One region of the Kocuria sp. CPCC 205235 genome, then DNA from elsewhere that is predicted to be linked to it. Evidence: riboswitches for the same ligand, from Rfam matches in the RefSeq annotation. Region 1 holds a riboswitch; each other region holds the start of a gene.
The links. Region 1 has a riboswitch for S-adenosylmethionine ahead of RF638_RS00805 (LLM class flavin-dependent oxidoreductase). Riboswitches for the same ligand answer to the same signal wherever they lie in the genome.

Region 1 (10,250 bases):
GGCTCGACCAGGGGTCGCCGTCTGGCCAGGGGTTGCCGTTCAGCCAAGAACTACGGCCCGGGGAGATGGTCAGGACTCTGCATCTTGGTCACGCAGTGCAAGGGCCGCGTTGAGCACCGCCAGGTGACTCAAAGCCTGCGGAAAATTGCCCAGGAACGAATAGTCTTCGGGATCGATCATCTCCGTGAACAGACCAAGATCGTTGGACAACTCCACCATGCGGTCCATAAGTTCCACGGCCTGCTCGCGCTGACCGACGGCGGTCAGCGCGGCGACAGTCCAGAACGAACACGCGACAAATGCGCCTTCCTCGGCCTCCATCCCGCTGTAGCGGTACATCAACGGCCCTCGACCAAGTTCTTGCCGGAGTGCGGCAATGGTCGATTCCATCTTCGGGCCGCGGTCGAAGCCGGTCATTGCGTGTAACAGTACTGACGCATCGAGCTCGTCGGTCCCCGGGTACCAGACGTATGCTCCCCGTTCCGGATTCCAACATTTGGTGTCGATCCACGTCCTGATGCGCTGTTGTTCGGCCCGCCAGCGATCCACACAGCCGGAGATGTGACCGTCCTCCGCCAGCCGCACGGCACAATCCAACCCGTGCCAGCACCCCATTTTGGAGCTTGTGTAATGGCGGTGTTCGGGCAGTTCCCACATCCCCGAATCGGGGCGCCGCCACACGTCGCAGATCGCGTCCGCGAGATCGGCCAACATACGGGCAGTGGCCGTGTCCAGCACGTTACCGCCTGCCACGTAGCGGTGCGCCACGTCGAACACGTCCCCGTAGACACCCAGTTGTAGTTGGTCGGCCGCTTCATTGCCCGCCACGACCGGGCCGATACCGCGCCAACCTGGAACGTCGTACTCTTCCATGCGCGCTTCGGGGACTTCGCCGTCCAGACGGTTGAGCACGTGTAGGTGGGGCACCTGGGCCCGTACCAGCCGAAGCAGCCAGGACACTTGGGCGTGCACGTCCTCCTGCTCCCCGAGCTGCAACAAAGATTGCAAGGAATAGGTGGCGTCACGAATCCAGGCAAAGCGGTAGTCGTAATTCTTGGTGCCCGCCATGTTCTCGGGCAGGGATGTGGTCGCGGCCGCTGCCACGGACCCTGAAGGACTGTGGCTCAATAATTTGAGCACCAGGGCACTGCGTTGGACTTCCTCACCGTAGGGTCCGTCGTAGTCGAGCAGATCCCCCCACCGCCGCCACGTGTCCCGAGTCATGTCAAGGTTCTTGCGGATCTCACGTGGAGCCGGTAGCCGTAGGGGTTCGCCGTGCGTGGCCACCACCGCGAGCAAGTGCTGCGAACCAGGGGTGGTTCGGAAGGATCCCGACATCTGCTGTTCCTCGATCGTGCTCTCACCCACGTGTTCACCGCACACCCCCACCGAGACCTGATTGGTGCGCAGCACGGGCTTGCCCGCTGTGACATCAACCCAGGGAGAGACCGTGTTGAGCATGGTTCCCGGGGCCACACGCCATCGCATGGGAACAGTTCCCTCCAGGCCTTGCACCGCCCGCGCGAGTTCGTTCCAGGGCAGTCGCCCGGTCGAACCAACGTTCAACGAGTCGGTGACCTGCACCCTCCCCGAGGGAGTGGTGTACGTGGTCTGCAGAATATTGGTGCCCGAGAGATACTCACGTTCGACCTCGAACCGTTCGTCCGGACATAGTTCGATACATCCGCCGTGCTCTGCATCCAGCAATCGCGCGAAAGTGGGGGCCGAATCCAAATCAGGAATCGGGTACCAGTCCACGGATCCGTCATGGGAGATCAGAGCAACCGTGCGACCATCACCGACCACCGCATAGGAGCGCAGATCCACGTACCCATTGCACCGGGGTGACAGCTCGTTAACCGACACCGCGTTGCACCGCATTGCATTCATCCGACTGCTCCTCACATCGCGCTCATCACATACATCAGTGTGCTGACCATCGTAGGAGAGCCCCGACCGCCGGGCCACTTCGGCACCTCCATCAGCCCGGAACGAGACGGAGTCACACGGCCCCGCACCCAACAGTCACCGGTCCGGGGACCCGTCACTTCACACGCTGCCATGGTCGAGCTTGCAGACCGATAGGATGGGCAAGGATTAGCTCGAATCTCAGGAGTTGAAATGGCCCGTATCGTGGTTGATGTTATGCCCAAGCCGGAAATCCTTGACCCGCAGGGCAAGGCGATCGCCAACGAACTGCCCCGCATTGGGCTGGACGGATTCAGCGAGGTCCGCCAGGGCCGCCGCTTCGAACTCACCGTGGACGGTGAGGCAACGGACGAGGTACTCGCCCAGGCCCGCGAGGCCGCCGAGAAGCTGCTGTCCAACCCGGTCATCGAGGACGTCGTGAACGTGTCGGTGCTGGACCAGGAGAACTGATCGTGGCCCAGAATCTGACCGCCGACCAGACCCCCCTGATCGCGGATCTGTCCCAGCCGGCGCCGAACGCCGCGTTGAAGGACATCCGCGTGGGCGTGGTCACCTTCCCGGGCACCCTGGACGACCGCGACGCCATGCGCGCCGTGCAGATCGCCGGCGGCACCGCGGTTCCGCTCTGGTACGCGGACGAAGACCTGCAGAACGTGGACGCCGTGATCCTGCCGGGTGGCTTCTCCTACGGGGACTACTTGCGCGCCGGCGCCATCGCGCGCTTCGCGCCGCTCATGGACAAGATCATCGACGCCGCCAATTCCGACGCCGCTCTGCCCGTCCTCGGCATTTGCAACGGTTTCCAGGTACTCACCGAATCGCACCTGCTGCCCGGTTCCATGATCAAGAACGAGCAGTTGAAGTTCCTCTGCCGTGATCAGGCGCTGCGCATCGAGAACGCGGATACTGCCTGGACCGGCCGTTACGAGCAGGGTCAGACCATCGTGGTACCGCTCAAGAACCAGGACGGCCAGTACGTGGCCGATCAACGCACCCTGGACGAGCTCGAGGCCGAGAACCGCGTTGCTTTCCGCTACGTGGGCGGCAACCCCAACGGCTCACGCAACGACATTGCGGGAATCACCAACGCACGCGGCAACGTGGTGGGTCTCATGCCCCACCCGGAGCACGCCGTGGAACCCGGCTTCGGTGCGGACTTCTCCGGTTCCGGTGATGTGGACATGCGCCACGGCACCGACGGCCTGGACATCTTCGTGTCCGCTCTGGAGCGCCTGACCCGCTAGCGTCCGCCAACCGGGCGGCCCTTCTGTGGACCTCATGGTTCACTGACCCGCTGACCGGCTGGCCCCAACTTCATCAGACATTCTTCGTGTGAGCGCCGGGAACGCACCGTACGCGCCCACCACCACGGCAAGGGATTCTCGTAACCGACATGAGCGAAACTCACTTCAATCTGGACACTGTTGAGCACGCCGCCGCCACCCCGAACACCGAGCTGCCCTGGGCCGAGCTGGGGTTGACCGAATCCGAGTTCGATCGGGTCAAGGAGATCCTGGGCCGCCGCCCAACCGCCGCCGAATTGGCCATGTACTCGGTCATGTGGTCCGAGCACTGCTCGTACAAGTCCACCAAGGTGCACCTGCGCCAGTTCGGCGACAAGGTCACGGAAGAGATGCGCAAGGACCTCATGGTGGGCATCGGCGAGAACGCCGGCGTCACGGACATCGGTGACGGTTGGGCCGTGACCTTCAAGATCGAGTCCCACAACCACCCGTCCTTCGTGGAGCCGTACCAGGGTGCAGCGACCGGCGTGGGTGGCATTGTCCGCGACATCATTTCCATGGGTGCCCGCCCGGTGGCCGTGATGGATCCGCTGCGCTTTGGCGCCATCGACCACCCGGACACCCAGCGCGTGGTGCACGGCGTGGTGGCCGGTGTGGGCGGCTACGGCAACTCGCTGGGTCTGCCCAATATCGGCGGTGAGGTGGAGTTCGATCCCTGCTACCAGGGCAACCCGCTGGTCAATGCCCTGGCCGTGGGCGTCATGCGCCACGAGGACATCCGCCTGGCCAACGCCTCGGGTACGGGCAACAAGGTGGTGCTGTTCGGTGCACGCACGGGCGGCGACGGCATTGGTGGCGCCTCCGTGCTGGCTTCCGAGTCCTTCGACGATTCCAAGCCCTCCAAGCGCCCCGCTGTGCAGGTGGGGGACCCGTTCGCGGAGAAGGTCCTGATCGAGTGCTGCCTGGAGCTGTTCAAGAGCTCCCTGGTGGAGGGCATCCAGGACCTCGGTGCCGCGGGTATTTCCTGCGCGACCTCCGAGCTGGCCTCCAATGGTGACGGCGGCATGCGCGTGGACCTGACCAAGGTGTTGTTGCGCGACCCCACCCTGACGCCGGGCGAGATCCTGATGTCCGAATCGCAGGAACGCATGATGGCCGTGGTGACCCCGGAGAAGGTCGAGGTCTTCGAAGCGGTCATGGCCAAGTGGGACGTGGAGTACTCGTGGATCGGTGAGGTCACCGACACCGGCCGGTTGATCATCGACTACCAGGGCGAAGTGATCGTTGATGTGGATCCGCGCACCGTGGCCCACGACGGCCCGGTCTACGAACGTCCCTACGCTCGCCCTGACTCCCAGGACCAGCTGCAGGCCAACCACTTCACCGGCTCTCCCGAAGACGCCTCCCGCCCCTCCGGTGCGGAGCTGCGCCAGGCCGTGTTGGAACTGATGGCCTCACCCAACCTGTGCTCCAAGGACTGGGTCACCAGCCAGTACGACCGCTATGTACAGGGCAACACCGCCATGGCCATGCCCGATGACGCCGGCGTGATCCGCGTTGATCAGGAAACCGGCCTGGGCGTGGCCCTGTCCACCGACTGCAACGGCCGCTACACCCGCCTGGACCCGTACGCCGGTGCGCAGCTCGCGCTCGCCCAGGCCTACCGCAACGTGACCACCGCGGGAGCTCGCCCCGCGGCCGTCTCGGACTGCCTGAACTTCGGCTCCCCCGAGGACCCGGACATCATGTGGCAGTTCGCCGAAGCCGTGCGTGGCCTGTCCGACGGTTGCCAAGAACTGGGCGTGCCCGTCACGGGCGGTAACGTCTCGCTCTACAACCAGACCGGCGGCGTCGCCATTAATCCCACCCCGGTGGTCGCCTTGCTGGGCGTGCTCGACGACGTCGCTCGCCGCACCCCGTCCGGGTGGCGTGAGGACGGTCAGGCCATTTATCTGCTCGGTGAGACCGCTGACGAACTGGACGGTTCCGAGTGGGCCCGCGTGCGGGGTCACCTGGGCGGACAACCGCCCGCGGTTGATCTGAAGCAGGAGCGTATCCTGGGGGACATGCTCGTCAATATGTCGCGGGACGGCATGATTGACGCAGCACACGATGTTTCCGAGGGTGGCTTGGCCGCGACCCTGTCGGAGATGGCCCTGCGCTTTGGCGTGGGCGCACGGATCGGCCTGGGGGAAGTTGCCGATCGGGACGGCGTGGACACGTTCACGCTGCTGTTCTCCGAGTCCCAGGGGCGGACCGTAGTGGCCGTTCCGCGTTCGGAAGAGGTGCGCTTCAAGGACATGTGCACCGTGCGCAACTACCCGTTCGCGCGCATCGGCGTGGTGGACGCGGAGTCCGGAGCCCTGGACGTCCAGGGTGAGTTCTCCGTTGATCTGGAGGCCTTGCGAGAGGCCCACAGTGCCACCCTGCCCAAGTATTTCGGTTGATCATAAGGACAGACACCATGACTGAGGTTCTTGAAGAGCTCAGCCCGGAACGATCGATTCGTACCGAGCGTCTCTTGCTGCGTCCGTTCACCCAGGACGAGCTTGAGTCGATCGCAGAATCAACAGACTTGCCACAGTTCGCCCAGGGGTTTCCGACTCCCGAGGATCAGGACTGGGCTCAGACCGCGTTGGATGCCGGCAGCTATTTCTTCACCGAGACCATGTACTCGATGTTTGCCATGGTGGACGCGGCATCGGGTCAGATAATCGGCATGGCAGGTTTTGTGGGCCCGCCCATCGACAACGAACTCGAGGTCGTCGGGTCCGTTGTGCCGAACCGACAGAATCAGGGGTACGCGGGCGAGGTGCTCCCCTACTTGGTCGAGCTGGCCTTCCAGAATTCCCAGGTCAACGCGGTGAACGCTTCCGTGCCGTGGGGTAATCAGCCCGCATGTCGGCTGCTTCTCACGCACGGTTTTGAGGAGCGCCCGAGCGGCGGCTCCGAATCCACGTATGTGCATGTCCGCCCGGAGACGCATTGAAGCAACTGAGTTAGCCGGCTGATGTTCCCCTGGACCCCCTACGAACTGTTCTCCCCGGACACTGTCCCAGAGTGGATCCTGGTGATCCTGGGTGTCATCGACCTGCTGGTCCGAATCGTTGCGCTCGGCTGGATCCCGCATAACCGCAGGCCCTCCGTCGCCTTGGCGTGGCTGCTGGCCATCTTCCTCCTGCCCTACGCGGGGCTGTTGTTGTTCCTGGTCGTTGGTTCCTCCCGTCTACCGCGAAAGCGGATGGAGAAGCAGGCCAAGATGAACGACATCATTCGGGAGAACACCCCGGAGGACTTCGCCCTGGGCGAGGAGTTCCATCACCTGCCCGAGTGGGTCACCACGACCGCCAAGCTGAACTACCAGTTGGGCGCACTGCCCATGGTGGGCGGCAACGGCTTCGACATCCTCACGGACAACCATGAATCCATGGCGCAGATGGCCCGTGACGTGGACCGCGCCACGGATTACGTGCACTTCGAGTTCTACATCGTGGCCACGGATCGGGTGTCCCAGGTCTTGCTGGATTCGCTCGTTCGGGCCCACGAACGCGGTGTGAGGGTGCGCATCCTGATCGATCACGTGGGTTCGCTGGGCTACCCCGGCTACGCGGAACTGGTCCGCCGTTTCAACGCCTCCGGCATCCCCTGGCGACGCATGCTGCCGATCCGCCCGTGGCGAGGTGAGTGGCAGCGCCCCGACCTGCGCAATCACCGCAAGATCCTGGTGGTGGACGGTTCGATCGCCTACACGGGTTCGCAGAACATCATTCATCGCTCGTACAACAAGAAGAAGAACGTCCGCCGCGGCCTGGAGTGGAAGGATCTGATGATCCGCTGCTCCGGCCCCGTGGTTGCCGAGCTCAACGCGGTATTCGTTTCCGACTGGTATTCGGAGACCGACGACCTGCTCCTGGACGAGGCCACCGAGGTCCTCACGGACGTCGAAGGCCCCGTGTATGCGCAAGTGGTCCCCTCAGGACCCGGGTTCGAGACCGAGAACAACTTGCGCCTGTTCAACCACCTCATTTACAACGCCAACCGGCGCGTGGTGATCTCCAGCCCGTACTTCGTACCGGACGAATCCCTGCTGCACGCGCTCACCACCGAGGCGCAGTCCGGGGTGGACGTGGAGATCTTCGTGGGTGAATCCTCGGATCATTTCTTGGCCCACCACGCCCAGAACTCCTATTACTCCGAGCTCGCCGAAGCCGGGGTCAAGATTTACCGCTACAGCTCCCCCACGGTGCTGCACGCCAAGTTCGTGCTCGTGGACGACCTGATCAGCGTGATCGGTTCCTCCAACATGGACGAGCGGTCCTTCGCCCTGGACCTCGAGGTGTCCGTGATGATCGTGGACCAGGGTTTCCACGACCGCATGGAGGAAGTGGTAGAGGAGTTCAAGGCCTCCTCCACGCTGCTCGACCTCGATCTCTGGAACAAACGCCCCATGCGGCAGAAGTACGTCGAGAACGTCTGCCGCCTCACGTCGGCTTTGCTCTAACACCGACGACACCGCTGCCGCGACCTTTTCGAGCGAAAGGTCGCGACAGCGGCGTCGTCGTTCTTGAGGCTGTTAGCCCACCAGCTCGCGAGCGGCGGTGTCCGCCACGGACGGCTTGTCGGCGTACGCACCGCGGTACTGCGCGGCGGGGTGGGTGTCCATGACCTGGGGCTGGCCGGCGCCGTAGAGGGACTCGCGCAGGGTGGAGCCTTCGTACTCGGTGCGGTAGCGGCCGCGCTTCTGCAGCTCGGGAACCACGTACTCCACGAAGTCCTCGAAGGACCCGGGGCTCACGTGGTAGGCCAGGTTGATGCCGTCCAGGCCGCCCTCGTCGACCCAGGTCTCGAGCTGATCGGCCACGGATTCCGGCGATCCCACGATCACGTCACCCATGCCGCCCAGGGCACAGTGCTTGGCGATCTCCTCGCGGGTCCACTTCTTGTCCTTGGACTGCAGGGTGAACGGGGTCAGGAAGGACTGGATGGAGTCGGTCTTGATGTAGTTCAGGGCCTCGTCCTCGTCGAACTGGCTCAGGTCCACGCCGGACCAACCGCCGATGATCGCCTGGGATGCCTCCAGGTTCACGTAGGAGAGGTACTCCCGGTACTTCTCTTGGGCCTTCTCCTCGGTCTCGTCCACGACCACGGAGAGCATCGCGTAGATCTTGACGTCGTCGCGGTGGCGGCCCTGCTCCTCGGCCTGCTCGCGGATCTTGTCCGTGACGTAGCGGGTGAGATCCGGACGCAAGCCGCCGATGAACACGGCCTCCGCGTGACGTCCGGCGAACGCCTGGCCCCGCGAGGACGCACCGGCCTGGAAGATCAGCGGGGTGCGCTGCGGGGACGGCTCGGTGAGCGCGGCACCCGGAACGGTGAAGTACTTGCCCGAGTGCTGAATCGGGTGGACCTTCTGGGTGTCAGCGTAGACGCCGGCCTCGCGGTCCTTGACCACGGCGCCGTCTTCCCAGGAACCCTCCCAGAGCTTGTAGCAGACGTCGAGGAATTCCTCGGCGATCTCGTAGCGGGTATCGTGCTCGATCTGGCGCGGCAAACCCTGGTTCTCCGCGGCAGAGGGCAGGTACGAGGTCACCACGTTGAAGCCCACGCGGCCCTTGGTCAGGTGATCGAGCGTCGCGTACTTGCGGGCCAGGGTGTAGGGCTGCTCGTAGGTCACCGCGCTGGTCACACCGAAGCCCAGGTGCTCGGTCACGGCGGCCATGGCGGAGATCTGCATGAACGGATCGTTCACGGGAACCTGCGCGCCGTCCGACACGGAGGGCGCGGCGGAGTTCTTGTAGATGTCGTAGATACCCACCACGTCCGCCAGGAACAGGGCGTCGAATTTGCCCTTCTCCAGCGTCTTGGCCAGGTTGGTCCAGTACTCGATGGTGTTGTACTCGGTGGCCTTGGACCGCGGATGACGCCACAGACCGAAACTCTGGTGGTCCACGCACGTCATGTCGAAGGCGTTCACGGAAATCCGCTTTTTGCTCATGTGTGCCCCTTTGGGTCGAACTCGACCCGCGCCCCGTGCACCACCTGCGGCGGCCTACTCTGCGGGTCCAGCGCGCTTGTGTGGCGCCGTACTTGCCACATGCGGTGTGCCATGCGGCCCGATCCTCACCTGGGGCACCCCGCTACGGGAGAGGGTTGCCGTCCGACAAGCCAGGGCTGTGCGTCGGAACTCATGATCGTTCTGCGCCCCACTGTACCGTTTCCGTGGCCCCTCCGGCGGCTCGTGAAACATAATGACCGAGCTGATTCACAGTGAGACGATGGTCATATGAGTGATCGCCACGTCAACGATCCGGACCTGATTCGCGAGCTACTCGCGACCCCGGGGCGGTGGGCCATTGTTGGGCTGTCCACCAACCGCACGCGACCCGCGTTTGCGGTGTCCCGCCGGATCCGTGACGAGTTCGGGCAGCAGATCATCCCGGTCAATCTGGCGGGCGAGGACGTACATGGCGAGACGGGCTATCGATCGCTCGAGGACATCCCGGGGCACGTGGACGTGGTCGACTGTTTCGTGAACTCCAGCCGCGTGGGTGAAGTGGTGGATCAGGCGATCGACATTGGTGCCGGAGCGGTGTGGATGCAGCTGGGTGTGACCGATCAGGCCGCTGCCGAACGGGCGAAGGCCGCCGGGGTGAAAGTGGTCATGAACACCTGCCCGCTGATCGAGGCCCCGCGGGTTCTGTAGGGCCCTCGGGTTCTGTAGGTGCGGTGGTTCTGTAAGCGCGGTGTTTCCGTAGGTGCGGTGGTTCCGTAGGCGCAGTGTTTCCGTAAGCGCGATGGTTCCGTAGTCGCACTGGTTCCGTAGTCGCACTGGTCCTGTAATCGAGAGCGCGGCCGGCATTCCCCACGGGCCGTCGACATTAGGGGCAGAGGTTCACGCCCGGACCCCGGTGTTTAGTGCGACCCCCTGCCAAAAATGTCCATGGTCTCCTTTGACGTGCGAACCTCTGCCAGGAATGTTCATTGCCGCCTTTGACGTGCGAACCTCTGCCAAAAATGTTCAGGCACCGCTCGCGGACTCAATTTGCGAGCGCACCCCCCAGAGACGTTGAATGGAAC
Region 2 (10,250 bases), on a different contig from region 1:
AGCTCTCGAACCGGAACTTCGCTCCCGTGTGGTCCTCGCGCAAACGGGGTCCGGCCCCGCCGAAGACCTCGCGGGCCGTGCGGGAGGTGGCGGAAGCGACGTCGTCGGCGGTCAGTACGCCACGTTCGCGCAGAACGGGCGTGACGAACCGGCCGAAGCGCTCGAAGTCGGCCGGACGCACGCATGCATTGATGTTGAAGCCGTCCAGGTCCGCGACCTCGACCCAGCGCTGGAGCTCGTCGGCGACTTCCTCGGGGGAGCCCACGATCACGGGGCCGCGGCCGTCGATGGCCACGAAATCGGCGACTCGGCGCGGGGTCCACGCGCCCTCGGAATCCATCTTGGTAAACGAGGCCAGCGCCGACCGATTGGCGTCCGTCTCTACGTGCTCGAGCGGGGCATCCGGGTCCGCGCTGGACAGGTCTACTCCGGTCCAGCCGGCGAACAGGGCGAGCGCGGCGTCGACGTCCACGTACTGCTTGTATGACTCGAGGCGCTCGCGGGCGGCCTCGGAGGTCTCGGCCACGACCACCGCGGCGTTGGTGAAGACCTTGATCGAGCGGGGGTCGCGGCCGTACTCGGCGGCGGCCTTGCGCAGACCGGCCGTCCACTTGGCGACCTGCTCGGGAGTGGGCCCGGAGAAGAACACGGCCTCCGCGTGTTTGGCCGCGAACTTCAGCCCGCGCGGGGAGGCACCGGCCTGGAACAGGAACGGCGTGCGCTGCGGGGTGGGTGCGACCAGAGCGGGTGCCTGGACGTCGAAGTACTCGCCGGAATGCCCCGCGCCCTTGACCTTCTCGGGATCCACGACGACGCCGCTCGCGGCGTCCGCGGCATAGGCATCGTCCGCGTAAGAGCCCTCCCACAGCGAGTAGACCACGTCCATGTATTCATCGGCGCGGTCGTAACGCTGGTCGTGGGGCAGCTGCTGACCCAGGCCCAGATTGCGTGCCGCCGACTCCTGGTAGGAGGTCACTACGTTCCACGCGATCCGCCCGTCGGTGAGGGCGTCCAGGGTGGAGAAGCGGCGGGCCAGGTCATAGGGAGCCGCGTAGGTGACGGACGCCGTGACACCGATGTTGAGGGTGCTGGTGGCTTTGGCCAGCAACGGTGCCAGGATCAGTGGATCCAACTGGGGGACCTGAACGCCGCCGCGCAGGGCGGCGTCCGCGGAGCCGCCGTACACGTCGTAAAGCCCCAGAACGTCGGCCAGGAACAGGCCGTGGAAGCCCGCGTTCTCGATGATCTGGGCCTCCCGCTCCCAGTGGGACAGCTGCGCGTAGTTGCGCGACTGGTCCTCGGGATGGCGCCACAGTCCGGGGGACTGGTGGACGGGCACGGGCATTTCGAAGGCATTGAGCAGCAAGGAGCGGGGCAAAAGGGGTCCTTTCGGGTTGGTACTGGGGCGTGTGCGGGTGGTGCCGAGTCAGTACTGAGCGTTCTCGGGCGCGTCGGTCACGGTGTCCTTGGCCATGCGGCCGGTGACCACGGAGATCACGGCCAGCAGGCTCAAGTAGCCGCACAGCAGCCACGGAGAGCCGCCGGTGGCCACGAGCCACGCGGCGATCATGGGGGTCAGACCGCCGGAGAGAATGGTGCCCACCTGGTAACCCAGGGACACCCCGGAGTAGCGCAGGTGGGTGGGGAACTGCTCGGCGAACAGAGCGGCCTGAGGGCCGTAGATGCTGTCATGCAGCACGGCCATGCCGATCAGGTACACCAGCGGCAGCAAGGCCAGCGGCCCGTGGTCCAGGTAGTAGAAGTAGGGCCACACGAACACGCCGATGGCGGCCGCGGCAATGATGGAGATGCGGCGGCGTCCCACGCGGTCGGAGAGCCAGCCCCAGAACGGGCCGCCCACCAGGCCCACGGCGGCGGCGATCAGGATGGAGATCATGACCCACTGACTCGCGCCGCGCTGCTGCGTCACGTAGGTGAGCGTGTAGACGGTGAGGATGGAGAAGATGGCCGGCTGGATCATGCGTTGACCGATGCAGACGATCACGCCGCGGGTGTGCTGGGTGAGCACCTCACGCACGGGCGACGTCGCGGCGGCCTTTTCGCGCTTGACCTCTTGGAACTCCTCGGCGTCCTCGATGCCGGCGCGGATGATCAGGCCGATGATCACGAGCACTGCGGAGAACAGGAAGGGTACGCGCCAGCCCCACGCCTGGAACTGCTCGGCGGTGGTGACGCCCTGCATGATCGCGAAGAACGCGGTGGCCAAGAGCATGCCGGCCGCCGAACCCACCTGCGTGAAGGAACCGAACAGTCCGCGCAACCCCTTGGGTGCGTGTTCCACGGAGAGCACCGCGGAACCTCCCCACTCCATGCCGGCGGACAACCCTTGGGCAATGCGGCAGGCAACGAGCAGGGCCACGGCGAACCAGCCGATCTGCGAGAAGCCCGGCAGCAGCCCGATCACCGTGGTGGCCACGCCCATGATCAACAGGGACGCGACCAACAGGGCCTTGCGGCCGATCCGGTCACCCAGGTGCCCGGCAATGATGCCGCCCAGGGGCCGGAAGAAGAACGCAATGGCGAAGGTCGCGAACGAGGCAATGATCGAGCCCACGCCCGAACCCTGCGGGAAGAAATAGTGACTGAACACCAGGGCTGCGGCGGCACCGTAGAGGTAGAAGTCGTACCATTCGATGGTCGTGCCCACGAAGGACGCGGCGAGCACGCGCTTCTTGTCACGCACTGCGGATCCCACGCTCGCGAGCGCGTGATCCGTGGCGGGTTGGGTCCGCTGGGCTGATGATGAATCGGTGACCGTGGGCACCGGGGCGGTGGCGGGGGCCATGACACTCCTCATGACGGGGCGCCACGGAAGAATGTTTGGTGAGCCGGACGCCGTCCTTGCCCGTACCGGTACTGATCACGGGCCGAATCATCACCTGGGGCACCCCACGACAGCGTCTGAGGGTTGCCGTCCGGCCAGCCAGGGCTTCGCACCGGAACTCGTGATTCTTGTCGCGTGAACCTAACCACACGATCGTTGAGCACCACAAATGATGAAGATTTGTGACCGCCCCGAGGATGCCTCTCGGGATGGCTCGCGAGGGGTGCGTCCTCCTGTTTCCGCCCGTCCCCGGTGCCTAGAATGGGCCTATTCCCCGGGTTGCCGGGGCAGACACCGTTGTCGAAAGAACACAGGGAGCCGACCATGCCTGAGCCCGCCGCCGCCAATGCACTGGTGCTCGACCGACCCGAGGTCATCGTGGTCGACATCGAAGGTACCCTCTCCTCCACGTGGTACGTCCGGGATGAGCTCTACCCCTATTCCCGTAAACGCTTCACCGGCTATTTCGAGGAGTATTCCCACAAACCTGAGGTCGCCCGCGCTCGCCGACAGATCATCGATTTGGCCGGCCTGGACAGTTCGGCCACCGCCGAGGATCTCACCGGTGTGCTGGAAGCCTGGATGGATGAGGGTCAGATGCCGGCCCCGCTGCGCACGATGCACGCGTTGATCTGGCAGGAGGGCTTCGCCGCCGGGGAGTTCGTCTCGCCGTTCTTCGAGGACGCGATTCCCGCCTTGCGGACCTGGTCCGAGCAGTCGATTCCGGTGTTCATCTTCTCCAACGGCACGTTGCCCGCCCAACGTGCCTGGTTCAGCCATTCGCCCGAGGGCAACCTGATTCCACTGATCAAGGGACACTTCTCCCTGGAATCGGCCGGCGCCAAACACGAGGTGAGTTCGTTCCGTAACATCACCCACGACGTGGCCGAGGCGCTGGGCAAACCGCGTGAGAAGTTCTTGTTCTTCTCCGACCAGGTGGAGGCCCTGGACGCAGCCCGTCAAGCCGGGTGGAACACCGTGGGAGTGCGCCGCCCCGGTGACCAGTTCTACGACGCCGGCGTGGGGGATCATCCCGAGATCCAGCGCTTGAATCAGGTACGGTTCATCCGTCGCTATGCGTCCCGCTAGCGCGATCGGGAGATTTCAGACGGGATAGCTTTCACCGTGAACAAGACCACCATGCGCCCCGGGGCCGGGCGCGCACTTTTCGCTGCCGTGGCCGGAACACTCATCGAGTGGTATGACTACGCCTTGTACGGCACGGCCGCCGGGCTGATCATTGGCCCGCTCTTCTTCGCGGGAATGGACTCCGGTGCTTCCTTGGCCGCGTTCGCGACCTTCGCGGTGGGCTTCGTGGCGCGCCCGCTGGGTGGTGTGCTGGTCGGTCACCTGGGGGACCGCTACGGTCGCCGCCCGGCCATGTTGCTCACCGTGATTCTGATGGGCGTGGCCACGGTGGGCATCGGCCTGTTGCCCACCTACGCCGCGATCGGCGTGGCCGCCCCGGTGTTCCTGGTGCTCCTGCGTCTGCTGCAGGGCATGGGGGCCGGTGCCGAGTTGGCCGGGGCCATGACCCTGGTTGCGGAGTTCGCCCCGCCGCGGCGTCGTGGACTGATGACGTCGCTCGTGCTCGCCGCGCCCCCGGCCGGCATTGTGCTGGCCACCGGCGCGTTTCTGTGGACGGCGTCTCTGGGTGATCAGGTGCTGTTGGATTGGGCGTGGCGCTTGCCGTTCCTGGCCTCGGCGGTGCTGTTCGCCCTGGCCATCTTCATCCGCGTCAAGCTTGAGGAGAGCCCCGAATACCTGGCCGCGCTCCACGCCGCCAAACAGCGTGGGGAACGCCGCAGGGTGCCCGTGGTGGCCCTGATACGCGAGCACTGGCGCGCGGTGGTCGTGGGGTTCTTCGCGATCACCGGGCACAACGCGCTCAACTACATCCTGGCCGTGTTCTCCCTGTCCTTCATGACCTCACCGGCCGTGGGCATGGATCGGGGATCGGCGTTGACCGCGGTGATCATCGGATCCGTGTGCGGCGTGCTGGCCACCCCGCTGGGTGGCTTGGCCGCCGACCGGTTCGGTGCCCATAAGGTGTTGGCCTTCGGCTCGCTGCTGGGTGCGGTGGGTGCGTTCCCGCTGTTCGCGGCGCTGTCCTCGGGCAGCGCGATGGCTGCGACCGTCGCCATTTCCGTGGGCTACGGTGCGGTGATCGCTTGCACCTCCGGTTCCCAGGGCGCCTACCTGGCGGGCTTGTTCCCCGCCGCCGAACGCTTCAGCGGCATCGCCCTGGCACGTGAGGCCAACGGTGCCATCGTGGCGGGATTCACCCCGCTCATCGCGGCCACCCTGATCACCGCCGCCGGCGGACAGACCTGGGCCGCAGCACTCTTCCTCATGGCGTGCTGCGTGATCTCGGTGGTGGGCGTGCTGCTGGGCAAGCCGGGCCGCTACACCTCATAACCACGCGCTCCTTCACAGTCACGACCTCGCGGTCGGCACTTCACAGTCACGACGACGTCGCTCGGTCCCCTCGGCCGGGCGACGTCGCCGTTTCTGGGTTCTTCCGGTGCTGCCCCGGGGGCCTTCCCGGGTCATCCCGTGGCGGGCCGCTTATGCGTGTCAGCGACCCTTGGCACTCTCACAGTACTCGAATAAAGTTTCGAATACACCGGGAGAGTGATCGAGTCATGACGGTACTGACTGCGGTAGAACACACGGACCTCACGTGGAGCGAGACGCACGATGCGGTGCGGATCGATGAGGGGTGGGGGCAACCCTGCGAGGTGCACTGCGATGAGTCGGGTGCCCCGTGCGAGTTGGTGTTCCGGGGCAGACTTCACCGCATTACGGCCCCACCGCAGCGCTGGTACGAACGTCGCCGCTGGTGGCAGCTGGAAGAGCGAGTTCCGCGGGAAAGCGGGCAGTCCGTGGTGGACCGGCAGCACTGGCGTGTCCAGGCGGCGCAACGCGGGGCCGTGATACCTCGCACTCTGGAATTGGTGCGCCACGAGATCACCGGCCAATGGTGGCTCGTGGCTGACCAGGCGGTTTGACATTGATCGAACAAACTTTCGAATATGAGGTATGCATTTCCCTCATTTGCGCGTGGCTTCCGCTTACAGCGCGCACTACGGTGTGGCTCGCCCCCACGAGCTCGCGCAGGTGGCGGCGTCCTACGGGGCGCAGGTCCTGGCGTGCACCGACAGGGACGGGTTGTACGGGGTGGTCAAGCACGTGCTGGCCTGTCAGCAGCACGGTGTGGCTCCCGTGCTGGGAGTGGACCTGGCGTTGTTGGGTCCGGTGGCGGCGTCGGCGGGGAAACACACTCGCGCCGCCGCCGGCCGGCAAGGCCAGCACGGTCGACACGGGCGCAGCACGGTGCCGCCGGCTCGGGTGATCGGGCGCGTGGTGGTGTTGGCCACCGGGGGTAACGGGGGAGCCGGGTACGCGGCGCTGTGCCGGCTGGTGTCCGCGGCCCATCGGAACCACGATCATCATGCAGCCCGCCCCATCGGGTTGACCCGGGACCAGATCGCCCGCCACGTGCATCGCGCGGCGGCCGGGGGAACTCCCGGACTGGTGGTGCTCGTGGGCCCGGATTCGGACGTGGGATCGCTGTTGGCCCGGCGTCGTTACCGGGCGGCCCGCACGGCCCTGCGCGCATGGAAGCGTGTCCTACCGGCCGGGTGTCTCACCGTGGAGACCGCAACCCACCTGGCACCGCAGGGCAGCACCCTCAGCACCGGTCACGCCGTGCGGATGCTCACCGTGGGGCGCGAGGCCGGGCTGCCGGTGATCCTCACCAACGCCGTGCGCTACGCCCACCCCGGCCAGGCCGTCACCGCAGACGTACTGGACGCGGCCCGCACCCTCATGTCCCTGGAGGAATTGGCCGGCTCGGATCCCGGGGTGCTGCAACCCACGGGGCAGGGGTGGCTCAAGAACACCGCGGAGATGACCCGGCTCGCCCACGAGATCTCGGCGGCCGCGGACCTCGGGGCCACCGGGGCCGCGCACCTGCTCGCGGACACCTACCGACTGGCCGAACGTTGCAGCCAGGACCCCGTCACGGACCTGCGAGTGGGCCAGCCGGTGATTCCGGAAGCCTCCGTCATCGGTCTCACCGGGAACCCCAACACCCAACTCAGAACCCGCTGCTACACCGGATTGGAGCGCTTCCACTCCCACGAGAACTGGGACCGCACGGTCCCCGGACTGAGCGGGGAATCGCTGCGCTCGCGGATGGACCGGGAGCTGGACGTGATTGCGCAGCTGGGATTCGCCGGATACTTCCTGACCGTCTCGGAGGTCTCCGAATTGATGACCCAGCTGAAGGTTCGGCACGCGGCCCGAGGTTCGGCGGTCTCGTCCCTGGTGGTGCACCTGTTGGGGATCTCTCCGGTGGATCCGCTCGAGTACGACCTGGTCTTCGAGCGCTTCCTGTCCCCGCGGCGCAGCAGTCTGCCGGATATCGACATCGACATGGAGAGCGCGGAGCGGCACCGGATCTATCACGAGATCTTCCAACGCTTCGGTAGCAGTCGGGTCACGCTCATGAGCATGCAGAACGCCTACCGCTCCAGGGGTGCCGTGCGGGATGCCGGGCTTGCACTGGGGTTGGAACAGGAACTCGTGGACCACATCGCGGCCCAGTTGTGGCGGGTCCCCGGGGCCACCCTGCGCGAGGAAATTGCGCAGCGCCCGGAGCTGACCCGGCTGGCCGATGACCTCAAGGCCAACCGGCAGCTGGATCTCCTGGTGGATCTGACCGAACGCCTGGACCGGTTGCCGCGCCACATTTCCATGCACCCGTGCGGGGTGATCCTCTCGGACGCCACCCTGCTGCACCGCACGCCTGTGCAGGCCAGCGGGATCGGGCTGCCCATGTCCCAGTTCGACAAGCACGACATGGATCCCATGGGCCTCATCAAACTCGACATCCTGGGCGTGCGCATGCAATCCACCCTGGCCTATGCGGTTCAGGAGGTGGCCCGCATGGAGCCGGACCGCCCCGCCCTGGACCTGGACGCCATGCCCCGCGATGACCCGGACACGTTCCGGCTCATCAGCTCCACCCACACGCTGGGGTGTTTCCAGATCGAATCCCCGGGGCAGCGCGAACTGATCGGGACCATGGGCCCGGAGGAGTTCAACGACCTGATCGTGGACATCTCCCTGTTCCGCCCAGGGCCCATGCAGGCGTCCATGGTGCGCCCCTACCTCAACTCCCGCCACGGCTGGAGCACCCCCGAGTACCCCCACCCGGACCTGGTGGACATCCTCAAGGAAACCCGCGGGGTGGCCGTCTACCACGAACAGATCATGCGGATGATGGACCGGATGACCGGTTGCGGACTGGCCACCGCAGACGAATGGCGGCGCAGGCTCGGCTCGGAGACCGAACAGCGCGTGGAGGACGCCTTCCGCAGCGGGGCACGGGCCCGAGGCTACGACGCGGAAACCGTGGAGAAGGTGTGGGAGATCCTGCATGCGTTCGGAAGCTTCGGTTTCTGCAAGGCCCACGGTGTGGCCTTTGCCGTACCCACCTATCAGTCCGCGTGGTTGAAGACCCATCACCCGGAGGCCTTCATGGCCGGGGTCTGGGAACACGACCCGGGTATGTACCCCGCTCGGTTGCTCGTGGGGGAGGCCCGGCGCATGGGCATCCCCGTACTCGGTCCGGACATCAACCACAGCGTGGATCATCACCGCATCGAACCCGTGACCGCCCGGCCCGGCACCGTGGAATCCGGGGACCTGGACGAGGGAATCCCCTACACCCGTGGTGGGTCCTGGGGGATCCGGATGTCCCTCACCAGCATCACCGGGATCAGCGGCGCGGAAATCGAACGGATCGTGGCCGGTCAGCCCTACTCCACGCTTACGGATGTGCGCACCCGGGCCAGACCCTCTCGGCGGAGTCTGCAGCGACTGGCCACGGCCGGGGCCCTGGACAGTCTCCTGAACACCTCGGGCGCTCGCGCCTCCCGCACCGACCTGGTGACCCACTTGACCCGGCGAGCCGATCAACCAGCCGCCTCTCGCAGCGCCTCTGCCAAGGGACAACCCGGTCCCGGACAACTGGCCCTTCCGCTGGGGGACCTGGAACTGACCGGGCTGCCGCCGGAACAACCCGAACCCAGCACCGAGGAGAAGGTGCGCGCGGAACTGGACACCATGAACATCGAAGTCTCCGCCCACCTCATGGACGGCCACACCGCTCTCCTGCGCTCCTACGGGGTCACCCGTGCGGAAGACCTGCTGGGACTGCGCAACGGCACCGAAGTAGTGGTGGCCGGGGTGCGCGTGTCCACCATGACCCCGCCCATGCGCAGCGGGAAGCGCGTGGTGTTCATTTCCGTGGATGACGGTTCCGGCGCGGTGGACTGCACCTTCTTCGACGAGGCGCAGGCCCTGTCCGGACCCGTGCTGTTCGCACCCACCATGCTGCTGGTCCACGGCCACACCCGCCGCACCGGACCCCGGGGCATTGGAGTGCAAGCGGTACAGGCCTGGGACATGGCCCATCCCGAAACTCTGCCCGACCCAGCCACCGTGCTGGGTTCCCAACCCAAACCCAGCCGTGCACCTGCATGAAAACCCCAGGTCACAACCTCTTAACGCAACCTCCCTACGGTGTGAATCATCAGCCGCCCACGGCGGCCAGGAATTCCTCACACCAGGAGCACGACATGTCCGAGAACACCCCTCGTCCCAGCCGCCGGAACCTGATCACCGGAGGCAGCGCGCTCGCGGCCGCCGGGGTGCTGAGCGCCGCACCCGTCGCCGCCCAGGCAGCACCGGCCACGGTGGCTCAACACCGCGGCCGAGGTCGCGGCCACGGCCAGATGCCGCTGTCCTTCGGTAAGAACGGCGCGTTCAAGATTGTCCAGTTCAACGACACCCAGGACGGCCCGCGCACCGATCGCCGCACCCTCGAGTTCATGGGCAAGGTCCTGGACCGGGAGAAGCCGCAGTTCGCCCTGATCAACGGCGACGTGATTAACGGGTCCCCGCGCACCAACCGCGAGGTCAAACAGGCCATCAACAACGTGGTCATGCCCATGGAATCCCGGGGCATCAAATGGGCCGTGACGTTCGGCAACCACGACGAGGACTCCACCGAGGACAACGGCACCGGCATGTACGAGCCGCAGCTAGTGGAGTTCGTGCGCCAGTACCAGCACAACCTCAACCCCGGTGACGACCAGAAGGTCTTCGGTTCCTCCAACGCGCAGCTGCTGATCCGCGGCTCCCGCGGCAACGCTCCGGCCTTCGCCGTCTGGCTGCTGGATTCCGGCCGGTACGCGGAGGACAAGCCCGGCGGTCAGGACCGCGAGGGGCTCATGGGCTACGACTGGATCCGCCCCAGCAGATCCGCTGGTACAACGACCTCTCCGCGGAGACCGAGCGCCGCTACGGGAAGAAGATCCCGGGCCTCATGTAC
Region 3 (10,250 bases), on a different contig from region 1:
AGTGAGATCACCAAGATCGACTTCATCTCGCTGGGCCTGGCTCTGGTGCTCGGTGCCGCCGGTCTGCCGCACGTGCTCATGCGCTTCTACACGGTTCCCACCGCCAAGGAAGCACGCAAGTCCGTGGTGTGGGCCATCACCCTGATCGGCTTGTTCTACCTTTTCACCCTGGTGCTGGGTTTCGGCGCAGCCGCGTTGATCGGCTCCGACCGGATCTTGAATTCCCCCGGTGGCGTGAACTCGGCCGCTCCATTGCTCGCCTACGAGCTGGGCGGCTCCATCCTGATGGGTTTGATCGCCGCAGTGGCCTTCGCAACCATCCTTGCCGTCGTCGCCGGTCTGGCCATCACGGCCTCAGCGTCCTTCGCGCATGACATCTACACATCCGTGATCAAGAACGGCAATTCCGACCCCAAGCAGGAACTGCGCGTCGCCAAGACCACCGTGGTCATCATCGGCCTGGTGTCGATCGCCGGCGGTATCGGCGCCCAGGGTCAGAACATCGCGTTCCTGGTGGCACTGGCCTTCGCGGTCGCCGCATCGGCCAACCTCCCCACGATCCTGTACTCGCTGTACTGGAAGCGCTTCACCACCCGCGGTGCCGTGCTGTCCATGTACGGAGGTCTGATCAGCTCCGTGGTCCTGATCATCTTCTCGCCGGTGATGTCGGGCGCTGAGACGTCCATGATCCCGGGTGCAGATTTCGCCATCTACCCGCTGTCCAACCCGGGCATCATCTCCATTCCGTTGTCGTTCCTATTGGGCTTCCTCGGTTCCATGTCCGAGCGTCGGCCGGAGGATCCCAAGAAGCAGGCCGAGATGGAAGTTCGTTCCTTGACGGGCGTTGGTGCTGAGAAGGCAGTCGATCACTGATTGAGTGTCCTGACGATTTCTCCTGTAACCTGATAGGAAGCTGGCAGTCAGTACGCTGACCAAGGCATACGAACGCGACGACCTCGTGTTAAAGCAAACAGCTAAACTGGAGGAATCATGGGCATTATTAGCTGGATCGTCCTGGGCCTGATCGCTGGCGCACTCGCCAAGCTCATCATGCCGGGTCGTCAGGGTGGCGGCATCATCGTCACCATCATCCTGGGCATCATCGGTGCCATCCTGGGCGGCTTCCTGGGCAGCCTGGTGGGCATCGGATCCTTGGAATCCGTGTTCGACATCGGAACCATCATCACCGCAATCGTGGGCGCACTCATCGTGCTGTTCATTTACGGTGCAGTGACCGGCCGCAAGGGCGCTCGTCGCTGATCCACGGCATCACTGAACGAGGGCGTCACCTCCGGGTGGCGCCCTTGTTGTATGTGCTGAGCTCCTCCGATCCACGAGATACTGGTGACCATGTCTGACGCACCCCTGACCATGACCCCCGAACTCGACAGCGCCACTGGCAAGCATCCCCGGCGCGTGGTCATTCTGGGTTCCACGGGCTCCATCGGTACGCAAGCGCTCGACGTCGTCGCCTCCGCGCGTGGCCTGCGGCGACCGGGCGAGGGCGACGCCGCCGCGGGGCACCCGCCGCTGTCGGTCACGGCCTTGGCCGCCGGAACGTCCAACCTGCCGGTGCTGGCGGAGCAGGCCGTCCGAGAACGTGTGGCCGCGGTCGGAACCAGTGGCACGGCCGACCACGCCCGGCAACTGAAAGAACTCATTGCCCAACGAGCCTCGGGGGAGGGCCTGACAGGCTTCACCCCCGAGATCTTCCACGGGCCTGAGGCCGCAACGTGCGTGGCGGAACACTCGGACTGTGATGTTGTTCTCAACGGCATCACCGGGTCCATCGGACTGGCTCCCACGCTCGCCGCATTACACGCGGGGACGCCCGTGGCGCTGGCCAACAAGGAGTCCCTCATCGCGGGCGGCCCGCTGGTCAAACAGGCCGCGGCCGCCACCGGCCTGGAGACCCCGCTGATCCCGGTGGATTCCGAGCACTCGGCTCTGGCGCAGGCGCTGCGGGGAGGCCGTTCGAGCGAAGTCGACCGATTGATCCTCACCGCCTCCGGCGGACCCTTCCGAGGGATGTCCCGGGATCAACTCACCACGGTCACGCCCCAGCAGGCGTTGAAACACCCCACATGGGACATGGGGGTGATGGTCACGACCAATTCGGCCACCATGGTCAACAAGGCGCTTGAGGTCCTGGAAGCATCCTTGTTGTTCGACGTTGCCCTGGACCGGATAGACGTGACCGTGCACCCACAGTCCGTGGTGCATTCCATGGTCCAGTTCGTGGACGGTTCCACCCTGGCCCAGGTATCACCGCCGGACATGCGACTGCCCATTGCCCTGGGTATGGGGTGGCCCCACAGAATTCCCGGCGCGGCGGCGTCGTGCGATTGGACGCAAGCGGCGCACTGGACCTTCGAGCCGCTGGACACCGAGGCATTCCCCGCCATCGAGCTGATGAAGCATGCCGGGACGCTGGGCGGCACCTGGCCGGCCGTGTTCAACGCGGCCAATGAGCAGGCCGTGTACGCCTTCCACCGGGGTGAGGTGAACTTCACGACCATCGTGGACATCGTTGCGGTGGTCGTGAATGAACACGAGGGCGACACGACCCCGCGGCTCGAGGACGTCCTGGGCGCCGAGGGCTGGGCCAGGAACCGGGCGGATCAGTTTATTGCGCAGCGTTTCAGCGCACGCTGATCACCGCCGGCCCCATGTTAGGCTTGGCCGCGGATGACGAGATCCGGCGTCAAGCTCTGGCTGGCCGGACGGCAACCCTCTCCCGTAGCGGGGTGCCCCAGATGACCATCCGGCCGCGGTTAACGTAGCTCCCGGCAAGTGCGGTTTCCCGAATCAACTAGCACGAGCCTTGCAACTGCGGTGTGTCCTCGGACGTACCGCTTTCAGTTGTTAATCGCCCAGAACATTTCACACCTCGGAAAGGCACATCGTGCGATCTCACCGTTTGATCCCCCTTGCGCTGGCCACCACCATCGGCCTCACCTTGACCGCGTGCGGCGGCGGAGATTCTGAATCCTCCGATCCTGCTGCGGACGGCACCGTCACCATTGGCATCGTCGGCTCGGAGCCCGCTCACGACGCGCTCAAGGAAGTCGCTGCCGAGAACGACATCACCGTCGAGTACGTGGATTTCAGCGACTACAACCAGCCGAACCCCGCCACCAAGAGCGGCGACGTGGACATGAACTGGTTCCAGCACACCGCGTACCTTGCTGACTACAACAACAACTCTGGTGACACCATCACACCGGTCGGGTCCACCGCGATTTACCCGTTGGGTATGTACTCCAGCAAGTACGACTCCCTGGACCAGATCAAGGACGGCGACGAGATCGCGATTCCCAATGACTCGATCAACCTGGGTCGTGCACTGAACCTGCTCAAGCAGGAGGGGCTGGTCGAATTCACCAAGGACACCATTGCCCCGACCGAAGGCGATATCGACACCGAGAAGTCCAAGGTCTCTGTGCGTCCCGTGTCCGCCGAACAGACTGTTTTGTCAATGGATTCCGTGGCGGCTTCCGTGATCAACAACGATTTCCTGGGCCGAGCGAACATCGATCCCAAGTCCGCTCTCGCATCGGATGATCCCAAGCAGGACAGCGCCAAGGTCTTCAACAACCTGTTCGCTGCTACCGAGGCCAACGCCGACAACGAAACCCTCAAGAAGGTTGCAAGCTTCTACTACGACCCCAAGGTCTTGAAGGCCGAGGACGAGGAGAGCAAGGGCACCGCTGTCCCGACAGAGGTGGACCAGCAGGAACTCAAGGATCTGCTGACGCGGTACCAGGAAGACCTGAAGGAACAGACCCAGTGACGGAAGTATCCAGTGAGCGCACCCTGGTGCGCTTCCGGGACGTCAGCAAGGTCTACACGGGCGGATCCAAGCGCGCACCGCGAGTGGTCAACGCCGTGGACAGCGTCACCCTGGACATCACCAAGGGCGAGATCTTTGCCGTGATCGGGTACTCCGGAGCCGGCAAGTCCACCCTCGTGCGATTGATCAACGGTCTGGAGCCCATCAGCTCCGGATCGCTCGAGGTTGCGGGTAACCGGGTGGACGGTAAGTCCGAGGTGCAGTTGGCACCCATCCGCCGCAAGATCGGCATGATCTTTCAGCAGTTCAACCTGTTCAACTCGCGCACCGTGGCGGGCAATATCGAGTATCCGCTCAAGCGTGCCGGGTGGAAGCCCGAGGAGCGCAAACGACGAGTGACCGAGCTGCTGGACTTCGTGGGACTGACGGACCGTGCCAAGAACTATCCCGAAGAGCTGTCCGGTGGGCAGAAGCAGCGCGTGGGCATTGCTCGCGCCCTCGCCTCCAATCCGGAGTTGTTACTCGCGGACGAATCGACCTCGGCGCTGGACCCCGAAACCACCCAGGAAGTGCTCGGACTGCTCAAGCGGGTCAACCGGGAACTGGGGATCACCATTGTGCTGATCACCCACGAGATGGACGTGGTGCGTTCCATCGCGGATCGCGTAGCCGTGATGGACAGCGGCCGAGTGGTCGAAATGGGCACCACGTCGGACGTTTTTGCCTACCCCCAGGCCGAGACCACACGGAAGTTCGTCTCCTCGGTGATGCGCACCGTTCCCCGTGAGGACGAGATCGCCAAGCTGCGCGAGGAACACCCGGGTCGCCTGATCCTGGTGGATGTCACCGACCAGAACCGGATCGGCTCCGTTCTCTCGGAGTGCGCCCGGGACGGCGTGACGTTCAACATCGCGTTCGGTGGCATCTCCATGCTGCAGTCGCGGTCCTTCGGCACGTTGACGCTGTCGTTGAACGGTCCGGACACCGCCGTGGAGAACACCATTGTTCGGCTGCGTGAAATCACCAAGGTAGAGGAGGTGACCCGCTGATGGATTGGTCATTATTGGGACCCCAATTGCTCTCGGCCACCGGCGAGACCCTGTACATGGTGGCAGTCACCCTGGTGTTGGCCGGTCTTATCGGGCTGGTGGTCGGCGTGGGACTCTACGTCACCCGTCGGGGCAACATCCTGGAGAACACCGCGGTTTTCACCGCGCTGAACCTCCTGGTGAACTTCATCCGCCCCATCCCGTTCATCATTCTGCTGGCCGCACTTGGCCAGGCCACCGAGGCCGTCGTGGGCACCCGACTGGGTCCTAACGCCGCGATTTTCGCCATGACCATTGGTGCAACGTTCGCTGTGGCGCGCATCGTGGAGCAGAACCTGATGAGCGTGGATCCCGGTGTGGTTGAGGCCGCTCGTTCCATGGGTGTGTCTCGGTTCCGGATCATCACCACGGTGATCCTGCCCGAGGCTCTCGGCCCGCTGGTGCTGGGTTACACCTTCTTGGTCATCGGCATCACGGACATGTCCGCCATGGCCGGTGCCATTGGCGCTGGTGGTTTGGGCGACTTCGCGTTGCGTCTGGGTTACCAGCGTTTCAATGACGAGGTCACCTGGGCAGCTGTGATTGTGATCATCATTCTGGTGCAGTTGGTTCAGTTCTTCGGCAACTGGTTGGCGCGCAAGATCATGCGCCGCTAGCGAGGACAACCGCTACGAATCCCGCCCCGGGCCTTCCCACGGAAGGCCCGGGGCGGCGTCGTTGGGCGTTCGTTTGCTCACGTCCGGCTGCAGGCTCTCGGCAAGGTGGCACAATGGAAGGTGAATAAATCGGGGAGTGCCCTTGCGCACCCCCGGCCAACAAGCTTCTGGAGGCAATTCGTGAGTTCGGTCAGTCTCGGTATGCCCGCTGCACCCCAGCCGGTCCTTTCACCTCGACGGAAGACCCGTCAGATCCAGGTGGGGTCCGTGGGTGTCGGATCGGATTTCCCGGTCAGCGTGCAGTCGATGACCACCACGCCCACCACCAACATCAACGCCACGCTGCAGCAGATCGCAGAACTCAACGCAGCTGGTTGCGACATTGTGCGTGTGGCCTGCCCGTCCCAGGATGACGCTGATGCGTTGCCCATCATTGCCAAGAAGTCACCGATCCCGGTGATTGCTGACATCCACTTCCAGCCCAAGTACGTCTACGCGGCCATCGATGCCGGCTGTGCCGCGGTACGCGTGAACCCGGGCAACATCCGCAAGTTCGATGATCAGATCGAGGGCATTTCCCGCGCAGCCGAGGCCGCGGGCGTGTCCATCCGGATCGGCGTGAACGCGGGATCGCTGGACAAGCGCCTGCTCGAGAAGTACGGCAAGGCCACCCCGGAGGCACTCATGGAGTCCGCCGTCTGGGAAGCCTCTTTGTTCGAGGAACACAACTTCCACGATTTCAAGATCTCCGTCAAGCACAACGACCCCGTGACCATGGTGCGCGCCTACCAGTTGCTCGCCGAGCGCGGTGACTGGCCGTTGCACCTGGGTGTGACCGAGGCCGGGCCCGCGCTGCAGGGCACCGTGAAGTCCGCGACCGCCTTCGGCATTCTGCTGGGACAGGGCATCGGCGACACCATTCGCGTCTCGCTGTCCGCACCCCCGGTCGAAGAGGTCAAGGTGGGCAACCAGATTCTGCAGTCGCTGGGCCTGCGCCCGCGCAAGCTGGAGATCGTCTCCTGCCCGTCCTGTGGCCGCGCCCAGGTGGATGTCTACAAGCTCGCCGACGACGTCACCAAGGGTCTCGAGCACCTGACCGTGCCGTTGCGCGTGGCCGTGATGGGTTGTGTCGTCAACGGGCCTGGCGAGGCTCGCGAAGCCGATCTGGGTGTTGCTTCCGGTAATGGGAAGGGACAGATCTTCGTCAAGGGTGAGGTCATCAAGACCGTTCCCGAGGACCAAATCGTGGAGACCCTGCTGGAGCAGGCGAATCGCATGGCCGAGGACATGGAGCTCGACGAGAACGGTCAGCCCGTAGAGGGCGCCCCGGTCGTGACGGCCGGATGATCCGATACCGGGTGACGCGTCTGCTGGTTCCCGGGGCAGTGCCCCAATCCCAATTAGACCAGCTCCTGGCGCGTCACGCGGTCTCCTCGGTGTTCGTGGGCTCCCACGTCGATTCGGTGCGCACCGCACGACGTCGCCGCCCTCCGCCCGTGGTGGGCGTCATGAACCCGGATCAGGAACTCGTGGGTGCCTGCTGGGTGGGTACCAACGTGGTCCCCGTGGCGCTGGACGAGACCGGGCAGGACCTCGTGGCTGATTATCTGGCGCGGGGCGGGGCTCACTACGCGTCGATTTTCGGCCCCGCGGATCCCGTCATGGGGCTCTGGAACCGCCTTAAAGGTTCGTGGCCGCTTCCCTTCGACGTGCGTCCAGAGCAACCGCTGCTGGCCATGGACCAGGACCCAGCCCCTGAACAGTTGAATCACGTCTCGCGTCGAGTGCGGTGGGCCGAGATCTCGGAGTTCTCCCGCGTGCTCCCCGCGGCCGCGGCCATGTTCGAAGAAGAAGTGGGCTATTCACCGTTCGTGGATGGTGCTCAGAGTTACCGCAAGCGTGTGGAGCAGCTGCTGCGTGAGAAACGAACCGCGGTGCTCACCAACGACACGGACGGGAAAGTCCTCTTTAAAGCGGACATCGGTTCCATCAGCGGTGGGGTGTGCCAGATCCAGGGCGTGTGGGTCGATCCTGCCTATCGCGGTCAAGGACTCGCGGCACCCTGTATGGCCGCTGTGGTGGCGTTGGCTAGGACATATGTTCCCGTGGTCAGTCTCTACGTGAATTCCTACAATGCCCCGGCCCTGGCCACGTATCGCCGGGCCGGTTTTGAGAGATCCGGGACCTTCGCGACCGTTCTGCTGTAGTCAGGGCCCGTCATGTTGTTCCGGGAGAACGGCAAGCCAGTAACTGGTCAGTACCATTGAGGTCGATTGCCTGGGGAGGGGATTGACTGCCATGAAGAATACCGGGCGCGCAACGAAGCGCGTCTCGATCGTGGGTACGCTCATGTGCGCCGGCCTGGGACTGTATATGCTCTCTGGTTGCGCTTCACCGGAAGCTCAGCACTCCACCGAGTCCCACATCGTGGTCGAGCCCGAAGACGCACGCCAGTCGATGGACGGTGTGCTGGTCTCGGAGGAGAATCCGTTGTCGTTGTACACCACTCGACAGGGCGCGGGCACAGCCGCCAGTGATCAGCCTTCATCGCCGGGTACGAACGAGACCGGCGGTGACTCCGGGGGTAGAGCGCGCGACCGCGCGGTCAGCGAACTGGGGTTGGGGGCCCAAGCGGACCCCAAGATCTGCGAACCCGTGAGGGACGCTGCAGTGTCCTACCTGGCGGTTCCGGCATCATCCACGAACTCGTACAAGGCGTTGAGCCGGGACAATCTCACGGCCGTCACAGTTGAGCTGACGGATTCGGCCGAGGATGCTCGAGAACGGGTGACCGAGAACATCGAACTTCACGGGCGCTGCCAGGACATGACCATGACGGTGTCCGGTGTCAGCGTTCAGACCCGGGTGATGCCCCTGGACGTGGATGTGGATGCGTTGCAGAGTTCAGCGGCCAAGGTGAGCGGAACGGTGTTGGGAGCACCGCTCAAGACCGTGCTGGTGCAAGCCAGCCTGGGCAACGCGGTGGTCACGGTGGCGCACTTCGATTCGGATTTCCTGGTCACCGGCGATATGAACAGCCAACGTATGCCGGCCGAGGATCTCGAACGCGAAGCCACGGACGTGGCCAACGAGGTGCTTCACAATCTGCGTGAACACGCGGCGTGAAGTGTGAACCGGGTTACCTTTGGAGCGTGGCGCGATCAGCCGCTGAAGACAACTGACAGTACCGGCGAAAATAGGTGATCTCCGATGGGCTCCAAGACCACTACCCCCGCATCGTTCTCTCGTATTCAGTCCCCCCGACGCCGCGGCGCACGTGCCGCGGCGGCTGTCGCGATCGCAGCACTCGCGCTCACGGCATGTTCTTCCGGGGGAGGTAACGAACCCGACCCCGAAGCCAGCTACTCCCAAGACCAATTGATTACCGCGCTCAACAGCGTGGAGGTGGACGGTCAGACCCTGACCGCCGAGGCCATGGATCAGGAGAGCGCCGGTACCCAGATGGATGACATTGAGCAGGCGTTGGAGCAGGCCACCATCGAGCCCTCGCAATGCAAGGACCTGGTCAAGGCGGCCCTGGACTCTTCCTCCGGCCACGTTGAGAACATCGTGGTGGCCACACCCTCGGGCGGGAAGTTCGCGGTGAGCGCCATGCCATTGGGATCCGGGGACGAGGCCACCGAGCACGCGAAGAACGCCAACCAGCAGAACGAAGACTGCCAGGACTTCACGATGGAGCTCATGGGAAGCAAGATCGAAGCCACCATCGAACCGCGTGACATCGAGGTCGATAACGGCTCCGAAGCTTCCATCATGGACATGACCATGGACATGAGTGGACAGTCCAACAAGATGACTCAGGCCTCCGCCGTGGTCGCAAACACCTTTGTCGTGGTCAGTGGCCAGGGCGCATCCAGTGAGTCGGAAAGCGCCTCGTCCGAAACCCCGGACATCGAGGCCATCCTGCAAGAATCCGCCAACAAGATTTCTGAACAGTAAGCATCCATCTTGGTCTGAGAGGCTGGTATCTGGGGGATAGAATCCCACCAGATACCAGCCATTTTTTCGAAGGCCCGTTTACGGGCGGTTAGGACTCTTCGTGCCGCTTCGCCTGAGTTCCCTGTTCCTCCGCACTTTGCGTGAGGATCCCGTTGATGCAGACGTGGCCAGCCACCGACTGCTCGTGCGCGCCGGTTATATTCGTCGCGCCGCTCCGGGTATTTACACGTGGTTGCCGCTCGGGCTGAATGTGCTGCGCAAGGTCGAGTCCGTGGTCCGCGAGGAAATGGACGCGATCGGTGCGCAGGAAGTTCACTTCCCGGCGTTGCTGCCCCGTGAACCGTACGAGACCACCAATCGCTGGACCGAGTACGGCGAGAACCTGTTCCGGCTCCAGGACCGCAAGGGCGCCGATTACCTGCTCGCGCCCACGCACGAGGAAATGTTCACCTTGGTCGTGAAGGACATGTACTCGTCGTACAAGGATCTGCCGGCGATGCTCTACCAGATCCAGACCAAGTACCGCGACGAGGCCCGCCCTCGCGCGGGTCTGCTGCGCGGTCGCGAGTTCATCATGAAGGATTCCTATTCCTTCGACGTGGACGACACCGGTCTGGACGAGTCCTACGCTAAGCACCGCGCCGCGTACGTTCGGATCTTCGAGCGTCTCGGTTTGCCCGTGGTCGCGGTATCGGCACAGTCGGGAGCCATGGGCGGTTCGCAGTCCGAAGAGTTCATGCACCCCACGCCCATCGGCGAGGACACCTTTGTCCGGTCGGCCGGCGGCTACGC

Region 2: another riboswitch for S-adenosylmethionine. It lies ahead of RF638_RS07960 (MFS transporter); the one in region 1 lies ahead of RF638_RS00805 (LLM class flavin-dependent oxidoreductase).
Region 3: another riboswitch for S-adenosylmethionine. It lies ahead of RF638_RS03250 (MetQ/NlpA family ABC transporter substrate-binding protein); the one in region 1 lies ahead of RF638_RS00805 (LLM class flavin-dependent oxidoreductase).

Annotation. Positions count from the first base shown of each region.
Region 1 is NZ_JAVKPR010000001.1:160,007-170,256, forward strand. Features, by position in the region: gene RF638_RS00775 (glycoside hydrolase family 15 protein) at 70-1,827, opposite strand; gene purS (phosphoribosylformylglycinamidine synthase subunit PurS) at 2,122-2,379, shown strand; gene purQ (phosphoribosylformylglycinamidine synthase subunit PurQ) at 2,382-3,173, shown strand; gene purL (phosphoribosylformylglycinamidine synthase subunit PurL) at 3,323-5,620, shown strand; gene RF638_RS00795 (GNAT family N-acetyltransferase) at 5,638-6,162, shown strand; gene cls (cardiolipin synthase) at 6,184-7,674, shown strand; gene RF638_RS00805 (LLM class flavin-dependent oxidoreductase) at 7,747-9,168, opposite strand; SAM riboswitch class IV at 9,252-9,366, opposite strand; gene RF638_RS00810 (CoA-binding protein) at 9,457-9,876, shown strand.
Region 2 is NZ_JAVKPR010000008.1:124,958-135,207, reverse strand. Features, by position in the region: gene RF638_RS07965 (NtaA/DmoA family FMN-dependent monooxygenase) at 1-1,378, opposite strand, end outside; gene RF638_RS07960 (MFS transporter) at 1,427-2,806, opposite strand; SAM riboswitch class IV at 2,854-2,972, opposite strand; gene mtnC (acireductone synthase) at 3,170-3,934, shown strand; gene RF638_RS07950 (MFS transporter) at 3,971-5,263, shown strand; gene RF638_RS07945 (DUF6504 family protein) at 5,491-5,856, shown strand; gene RF638_RS07940 (DNA polymerase III subunit alpha) at 5,888-9,400, shown strand; gene RF638_RS07935 (metallophosphoesterase) at 9,496-10,250, shown strand, end outside.
Region 3 is NZ_JAVKPR010000003.1:71,461-81,710, reverse strand. Features, by position in the region: gene RF638_RS03265 (cation acetate symporter) at 1-873, shown strand, start outside; gene RF638_RS03260 (GlsB/YeaQ/YmgE family stress response membrane protein) at 991-1,260, shown strand; gene dxr (1-deoxy-D-xylulose-5-phosphate reductoisomerase) at 1,372-2,655, shown strand; SAM riboswitch class IV at 2,688-2,802, shown strand; gene RF638_RS03250 (MetQ/NlpA family ABC transporter substrate-binding protein) at 2,906-3,793, shown strand; gene RF638_RS03245 (methionine ABC transporter ATP-binding protein) at 3,790-4,842, shown strand; gene RF638_RS03240 (methionine ABC transporter permease) at 4,842-5,498, shown strand; gene ispG (flavodoxin-dependent (E)-4-hydroxy-3-methylbut-2-enyl-diphosphate synthase) at 5,679-6,845, shown strand; gene RF638_RS03230 (GNAT family N-acetyltransferase) at 6,884-7,705, shown strand; gene RF638_RS03225 (hypothetical protein) at 7,797-8,624, shown strand; gene RF638_RS03220 (hypothetical protein) at 8,709-9,458, shown strand; gene RF638_RS03215 (proline--tRNA ligase) at 9,559-10,250, shown strand, end outside.